Regions from separate parts of the Rhizobium sp. ZK1 genome, predicted to be linked through region 1. Evidence: predicted binding sites of a transcription regulator. Region 1 holds the regulator's gene; the other holds the start of a gene.

Region 1 (4,078 bases):
AAGATGATCGGTCAGGATGTCTCCGTCTATTACGGAGAGAAGCGCGCGCTTTTCGATGTCAATCTGAACATCCGCGAAAACACCGTGACCGCCCTGATCGGCCCGTCTGGCTGCGGCAAGTCCACCTTCCTGCGTTCGCTGAACCGCATGAACGACACGATCGACGGCTGCCGGGTCACCGGCAAGATCACGCTCGACGGCGATGACATCTACGATCCCGATATCGACGTCGTCGAACTTCGCGCCCGCGTCGGCATGGTGTTCCAGAAGCCGAACCCGTTTCCGAAGTCGATCTACGAAAACGTCTCCTACGGCCCGCGCATCCACGGCCTCGCCAAGTCCAAGGCAGACCTCGACCAGATCGTCGAGTCCAGCCTGCAGCGCGCCGGCCTCTGGAACGAAGTCAAGGACCGCGTGCATGAATCGGGTACCGGCCTTTCCGGCGGTCAGCAGCAGCGCCTGTGCATCGCGCGCGCCGTTGCCGTCAGCCCGGAAGTCATCCTGATGGACGAGCCCTGCTCGGCGCTGGACCCGATCGCGACTGCAAAGGTCGAAGAGCTGATCCACGAGCTGCGTGAAAACTACACCATCGTCATCGTGACGCATTCCATGCAGCAGGCCGCCCGCGTCTCACAGCGCACGGCCATGTTCCACCTCGGCAATCTGGTTGAGGAAAACGATACCGACAAGATGTTCACCAATCCGGACGATCCGCGCACCCAGGACTATATCATGGGCCGGTTCGGCTGATTTTGGCGATGTGAAGCCTTCCCGATTTTCGAGGACAAAGCCCCATGGCATCGACACATATTTTTTCCGCCTATGACGACGATCTGAAATTCCTGTCCCGGCGCATTTCCGAGATGGGTGGTCTTGCCGAACAGATGGTCGGCGAGGCCGTCCGTGCGCTGGTCAACGGCGATACGGCGCTCGCCCAGAAGGTCATTTCCGACGACGTCATCCTCGATCACGCCGAGCGTGAGATCAATGACAAGGCGATCGTCACGATCGCCCGTCGCCAGCCGATGGCCTCCGACCTTCGCGAGATCATGGGTTCGATCCGCATCGCCGCCGACCTCGAGCGCGTCGGCGATCTTGGCAAGAACACCGCAAAGCGCGTCATCGCCGTCCAGAGCACCGGCGTTCCCCGCAAGCTTGCCCGCGGTCTCGAGCATCTCTCCGAACTGGCGCTCGTCCAGCTCAAGGAAGTGCTCGACGTCTACACGACGCGTTCCGCTGACAAGGCCAAGTCCATCCGTGAGCGCGACGACGAGATCGACGCGATGTACACCTCGCTGTTCCGCGAACTCCTGACCTACATGATGGAAGATCCGCGCAACATCACGAGCTGCACGCATCTTCTCTTCTGCGCCAAGAACATCGAGCGCATCGGCGACCATGCGACCAATATCGCCGAGACGATCTACTACATGGCAACCGGCGCCCAGCCCGAAGGCGAACGTCCGAAGGACGACAGCTCCAACACCGTTGGCGCCGTCACCGAGTAATCCTGATCTGCCGATTGCATGCGCGCCCGCGCGGGCGCGCATGGGTGCAGCCAATTCCGAGTTCCTGCATGATCCCTGCTTAAATCACCCCCGGTTTAAGGATCATGCATTAGGAGACTGACACGCATGATCCCAAGAGTTGCAGTTGTTGAAGATGAAGAGGCGCTGAGCGTGCTTCTCCGCTACAACCTCGAAGCGGAAGGTTTCGAGGTGGATACGATCCTCCGTGGCGACGAGGCCGAAATCCGGCTTCAGGAGCGCACGCCCGACCTGCTCATCCTCGACTGGATGCTGCCGGGCGTTTCCGGCATCGAGCTCTGCCGCCGGCTGCGCATGCGGCCGGAGACCGAGCGTCTGCCGATCATCATGCTGACGGCGCGCGGCGAAGAGAGCGAACGCGTTCGCGGCCTCTCGACCGGCGCGGACGACTATGTCGTCAAGCCCTTCTCGACGCCGGAACTTGTCGCCCGCGTCAAGGCGATGCTGCGTCGTGCCCGTCCGGAGGTTCTTTCCAGCGTTTTGAAGTGCGGGGATATCGAGCTCGATCGCGAAACCCATCGCGTTCATCGCAAGAGCCGTGAAGTCCGCCTCGGCCCGACCGAGTTTCGCCTGCTCGAATTCCTGATGTCGTCGCCGGGCAGGGTCTTCTCCCGCTCGCAGCTTCTGGATGGCGTCTGGGGCCATGATATCTATGTGGACGAGCGCACCGTCGACGTCCATGTCGGCCGCCTGCGCAAGGCGCTGAACTTCTCCAACATGCAGGATGTCATCCGCACCGTTCGTGGCGCGGGATATTCCATGGAAGCCTGATCCGAGTGATCGGAGGTCCAGACGGGTCGCTCGCTTGCCGGGCGGCCCGTTTGTCTATTCGGCTGCGTTTTTAGGAGTAGGCGTTGCCTCGCTCACACTTTGACCGACATGTTTCTTGCATCGCGAGGGCTGAAGCCATGATGGGGAGGGCTGCTATGCGCCATCAGGAGACGTTGGCTTCGGCTCGCTCGTGCGGCCACCCTTGTCTCCCTTGATGTGATCATGGGGAGCTCAGGTCCAGACCGAGCATGCTGCTAAGGACAAAGGCGAGGAGCCCCACGCCGAGTAGCGCCAGCATGAAGACTGCGGCCATCTTGCCGCCCGTGCGCAGTACCGCTTGCCGCTCCCCCATCTCGCTTCGATCGTAATGCCACTTGATGGCGAAGAACATGGCCGTTCCCAACGCGAGAACCTTGAACGTAACAAAGACTACAGGGACCCAATCCATATCAGAGACTCTCATGTGCACCAGCTACGCGCCTTATGATCCCATCTTAGGCAAACGCATACGTCCTATTGTGCAAGGCTGATATGTAACAGCGGGGGCGGTTTCCTGGCCTGTATCGTCGGGTTCGGGAATGACCGCTTAGGGCCGCCAGAAGGCTTTGAGCACTTATTGCCCCACCGACCAGTTCCACGGCAGGAGTTCTGCGACGGGCAGAAAAATTTCGCCCCCCCTGCGCGTCAGCGAAGAGGGGCGACGAAATGCTGCATTTCTGGGCAAGGCGTGGATCAGGCGACCCGGACAGCCTTGCGGCGTTCGCTCATCGGCTGATAGGCGAGACGCTGGTGGTAGTTGCAATAGGGCGATGAATCCGGGGAGTCGCAGCCGCAGAAGTAGAAATCGTCCTTCATCGGATCGCCGACCGGCCATTTGCAGGTGCGTTCCGTGAGTTCCGTCAGGCCGAGGCGACGGGAGATAGGCACGACCACGTTTTTGGCCGGTACATATTCCATTTCCTCGACAGTTTCGATCTCGATCTCTTCCTTCAGGACAGTTGCGCCCTGCTGACGGGTAACGGTGCGGGTGGTGATGCGAGACGCATAGTTCGGGGCGCGGGGAGCCGAGGTATTGCGCTTCGGTGCACGCGCAGCGGTTGCCGTGCCGCCGGCCTTGGCGCGGCCAGGAAGACTGAGCCGGTGAACCTTGCCGATAACAGCGTTTCTACTGACGCCGCCAAGTTGCGCTGCGATCTGGCTGGCGCTCAGCCCCTCCGACCAAAGCTTCTTGAGCTTTTCGACACGCTCGTCTGTCCAGTTCATGCCCTGTCTCCACCTTTCGCGTTGGTGATGGCAGAATCCCTCACCGTTGCCTCGGAAACTTCCAAAGCAAGAAACGCCCGATCAATTTTGGTGACTAGTTCCGCCGCATGCAGTCTAGTAATTGAACTTTAACCTAGTGTGAGCCTGACTCTGTGACAAGAGTCGCAGGAATCCGATGAATCCGAATTCGTAGTTTTCCCCAACTTGCTTCCCGACAGAGTCATTTCTGCAACATTAGCTGTTGATAGACCTGTAAAGCCGATTACCGGCTTGACGCATGCGCTAAATCCTCAGTTTTGTTGACATTGCAGTGCGAAAAGTAAATAGTGGGCCGGGCCGCCGAAAGGCGGCATTTTTAATTTTTCGGACCTGGTTTTCTTAGCCGGAGTCCGGTGCCCCGGAACCTGATCAGGAGATCGCGCCATGGCTGAAGCCTCGCCGCTTTATGACACCTATTCTCGTGCCCCATTGCGGTTCGAGCGAGGTGAAGGCGTCTG
Region 2 (4,078 bases), 220 kb from region 1:
GTCGTCCTGACCCGCATCAGCTCGATCATCACCACGCGTGCGCTCCTGGCCGTCAAGGGACTGCTAGCGCAGCAGCAGGTGAACGTCATCGATACGGCACTGATCGAACGCGCCGCCTACCGCGACATGTTCGTCTCCGGCGGCAGCCTCTATACGATGGATCCTGCACGCGTCAGCAACCTCGACAAGGCGCAGGGCAATGCTCGTCTTTTGGCAGAGGACATTCTTCGTCTCGTGCCGCCAAAGTCCGCGCGCGCCAAGTCTTCGAAGAAGGCAACTGACGTCGTCAAGAGCGCGGCTTAAGACGCCATTCCCCGTTCATTCGATGCCTGCAAGCGGCTGCCTTTCGGTAGCCGTTTCTGTTTCGAGCATAACTTCTGCGATAAATGTTCTTGTTTTGTTCTTTACAAACAGATCGACTTCGGTAAGCTCCTTCTTGTGCAACAAGGAGGCGGGCGATGCAGTCCGTAGTTCAAATGCCTCACTTTCCACTCGATCCGAATGGCTCAGATCCCCGGAAGAAATCCACGCCCGTCGGGGAACGTCACCACCGGCTATTCTTCATGCTTCGCCCGACCATCGAAGCGGCTTGCGAAGCGCTGGAGATCGCTCAAGCCTATCGCAACGCCCACTCACTGACCGGACCTCCCCGGCCCCGCGAGTTGCTTCATGTCACGCTGAATGGTATCGGCGCCTACCGCAGGCTGCCGCAGGATATCGTGTTCGGCGCAGAACAGGTTGCTGCGACAGTGCGCGCCCGGCCGTTCGATCTCGTGCTCGATGAGGTCATGAGCTTCAGCCATCCAGGCGAGCCGCAGGCCTTCGTCATCTGCAGCAGGCAGGAAAACGAGGCGCTGCTAGATCTTCGTCGCCAGATCCAGGAGGGCTTATACGAGGCTGGATTACCCTATAACCTCGGCGGCCACCTGACGCCGCACATGACACTCCTCTACGATCGCAAGACCGTTCTGCCTGAAAAGCTTAACCGGCCAGTGCAGTGGAATATCCGGGAGTTCCTGCTGATCCACAGTATCTATGGAAAGAGCGAGCACAAGGTCGTCGGCCGTTGGCCGCTGCTCGGCTGAGTCGCGCTTGCGCCTTGGAGGGGGATTCGCATAAGACTCCCCACCCAATACGAAATGCGGAGCAAGACAGTGGACGTTTCAGAGGTCATCATCCCCGGCGATACTCCCGGCGTCGAATGGCGGTTGCCAGTCATGCGTTTCAAGGGAAATGATCCTGCCGCGCCCAAGGTCTATATCCAGGCCGCACTGCATGCGAACGAACTGCCGGGAACGGCGCTGGCGCATTTCCTCTGCGGCAAGTTACGGGAGGCCGAAAGCGAAGGGCGGATCACCGGTGATATCACGCTCGTGCCTCAGGCAAACCCGATCGGAGCGGCACAATCGCATTTCGGCGAACTGCAAGGCCGGTTCGATCTCGGTTCGAGGACCAATTTCAACCGCGACTTTCCGCTGATCTCCGTCCGTGACCAGCCAGAACTCATTGACGAGCTTGATAAATATCCGGCTGCCGATCGGCTGAAGCGGGAGCTGATCCATATGGCGCTCGACGCCGATCTTGTGATCGACCTGCATTGCGACGATGAATCGCTGCAATATGCCTATATCGACGAAGCTTTCTGGCCAGAGGCGGCGGATCTTGCGAGCGCGCTCGATATGGAAGCGGTACTGCTTTCGGATGGTGAGAGCTCAGCCTTCGAAGAAGCGGTTAGCTTCGCCTGGAAATATGAGGTGCCGGGCGAGCGCAAAGCAAGGCTTCCGGGCAAGCTTTCCGTGACGGTGGAACTGCGCGGCCGGCGCGATGTCTATCCTGGCATGGCCGACAAAGACGCCGAAGGTCTTCTGCAGTTCCTAATCGGGCGCGGTGTTGTCAGCGGCAAAGCGGCCGGAGATGCTTCCTTCTCCGGGCCGGCCGTGCCGCTCGACAATGTCGAGATTGTTCGCGCGCCGCAGGGCGGCACCGTGCTGTTTCACCGCAATATCGGCGAGCGTGTTTCGGAAGGAGAGCTTCTGGCCACGATCGTCACCCGCCCGGGCTTTGCCGAAGGCGATATCGATATCCGCGCGCCACAGGACGGGCTGCTGCTCACCCGCACGTCCGATCGGCTCGTACGCCGGCGTGGCGACCTGATGAAGATCGCGGCCGACCGACCGAGCAAGGCAACGCGAAAGGCCGGTACGCTGGAAGACTGACCGGCGTTCTTTTCCACATGCGCATGTAAGGCGCCGCGCAACTGTCACACAGGCTTCAAAAAAATCCGCCAAGCCGTGGCAGACATGTTGCGAAGGAGCTTTCATGCCGCATTACGACATTGCGATCGTCGGCGCGGGTATTGTCGGGCTGGCGCATGCGTTGGCGGCGGCAAAGCGCGGCAAACGGGTCGTCGTTATCGACCGCGACGCACAGGCAAATGGCGCCTCGGTGCGCAATTTCGGCTTTGTGACGGTGACCGGCCAGCAGGCCGGCGACTGCTGGGACAAGGCACGCCGGGCCCGTGATATCTGGGCCGAGATTGTCGACGATGCCGGCATCGACGTTCTGCAACGCGGGCTTTTGCTCGCGGCAAGGCTCGACGAATCCGAAGCCGTGATCGACGCCTTCCTGCGCACACCGATGGGCGAAGGCTGCGAAAGGCTGACGCTCGACGAGGCGCGGCGGCTTGTGCCGGCGCTGCGGCAGGAAGCGAGCCGCTTCACGCTCTACAGCCCGCATGAACTGCGCGTCGAATCCCGCACGGCCATTCCGCTGCTCGCCCGCTATCTCCAAGTCAAATATGGCATCGACTTCCGCCGCTCGACAGCGGTGAACGCCGTGGAACCGCCACGGATCGAGACTTCAACCGGTGTGATCGAAGCGGAGATCGTGGTCGTCTGCCCCGGCGACGATTTCAAGAGCCTGTTTGCTGACCGGATTGCTGCCTATAACGTCACGCGCTGCAAGCTGCAGATGATGCGTATCGTGCCGGCTCAGCGGGTTTCGCTGAGCACTGCCGTCATGTCCGATCTCGGGCTTGGGCGTTATCTCGGCTATGCCGAATTGCCTGAAGCGACGGCCCTGAAGGCACGGCTCGACAGGGAATTCAAGCCGGAACGGGAAAACGGCATCCACCTGATCGTCACGCAATCGGAGGACGGCTCGCTGATCGTCGGCGACAGTCATCATTACTCCGAAACGCCCGATCCTTTCGGTCTGGAGCGGGTCGATCGGCTGACCCTCGACGAGATGGACGCCGTGCTCAATCTGCCGGGACGCTTCATCACCGAGCGCTGGATCGGAACCTATGCCTCCGCCCCGGACCGCTGGCGCTTCACGGACAAGCCTTCTGACGCATTGCGCATCGTCGTCGTCACGGCGGGCTGCGGTGCTTCGACCGCCTTCGGCATCGGCGAGGAAACCATCGAGGATCTTTACGGGAGCGCAGCATGACGCAATTCAAGGCAGTGATCTTCGACTGGGCCGGCACGATGATCGATTTCGGCTCCTTCGCACCGATGGGCGCCTTTGTGGAAACCTTCGGCAAATTCGGCGTCGAGGTGACGATCGCCGATGCCCGCAAGCCGATGGGGCTTCCGAAGCGGGCGCATATTGCCGCGATGCTGGCCGAGCCGCATATCGCTGCCCGCTGGCAGGCGGCGCAAGGCGCGCTTCCGAACGAAGCGGCGATCGATAAGGTCTACGAGCTCTTCGTGCCGCTGAACGAAGCTGTCGTGGTCGATTACTGCACGCTGGTGCCGGGCGCGATCGAGACGATCGAATACCTGCGCGAGCGGCAGATGAAGATCGGCTCGACGACGGGTTATACGCGCTCGATCATGGAATGGGTGTTGCCGCTCGCCGCCGAGCAGGGTTACGCGCCCGACAACCTCATCTGCGCCGACGATCTGCCGCTCGGCCGACCGACGCCGATCGGCATGTATAAGTGTTTCCTCGACCTGATGGTCTATCCAGCCTCCGCCGTTCTGAAGGTCGACGATACCGCGCCCGGCATTGCCGAGGGTGCCGCCGCAGGCTGCGTGACCGTTGGCCTGACGCTTTCCGGCAACGAGGCCGGCCT

What was found. Region 1 encodes PhoB, which activates phosphate uptake and scavenging genes when phosphate is short. Its sites were predicted from a motif close to TGTCATNNANCTGTCAT; they were not measured.
Region 2: ACK9YZ_RS22300 (TIGR03364 family FAD-dependent oxidoreductase) is a predicted target of PhoB. The motif match lies at 2,259-2,275, and genes of this name have one in related genera.

Annotation. Positions count from the first base shown of each region.
Region 1 is NZ_CP180586.1:151,921-155,998, forward strand. It holds gene pstB (phosphate ABC transporter ATP-binding protein PstB) at 1-750, shown strand, start outside; gene phoU (phosphate signaling complex protein PhoU) at 795-1,508, shown strand; gene phoB (phosphate regulon transcriptional regulator PhoB) at 1,635-2,318, shown strand; gene ACK9YZ_RS00775 (hypothetical protein) at 2,539-2,709, opposite strand; gene ACK9YZ_RS00780 (GcrA family cell cycle regulator) at 3,051-3,581, opposite strand; gene ACK9YZ_RS00785 (aspartate aminotransferase family protein) at 4,005-4,078, shown strand, end outside.
Region 2 is NZ_CP180586.1:4,433,531-4,437,608, reverse strand. It holds gene ACK9YZ_RS22315 (AAA family ATPase) at 1-303, shown strand, start outside; gene ACK9YZ_RS22310 (2'-5' RNA ligase family protein) at 459-1,085, shown strand; gene ACK9YZ_RS22305 (succinylglutamate desuccinylase/aspartoacylase family protein) at 1,155-2,216, shown strand; gene ACK9YZ_RS22300 (TIGR03364 family FAD-dependent oxidoreductase) at 2,320-3,450, shown strand; gene phnX (phosphonoacetaldehyde hydrolase) at 3,447-4,078, shown strand, end outside.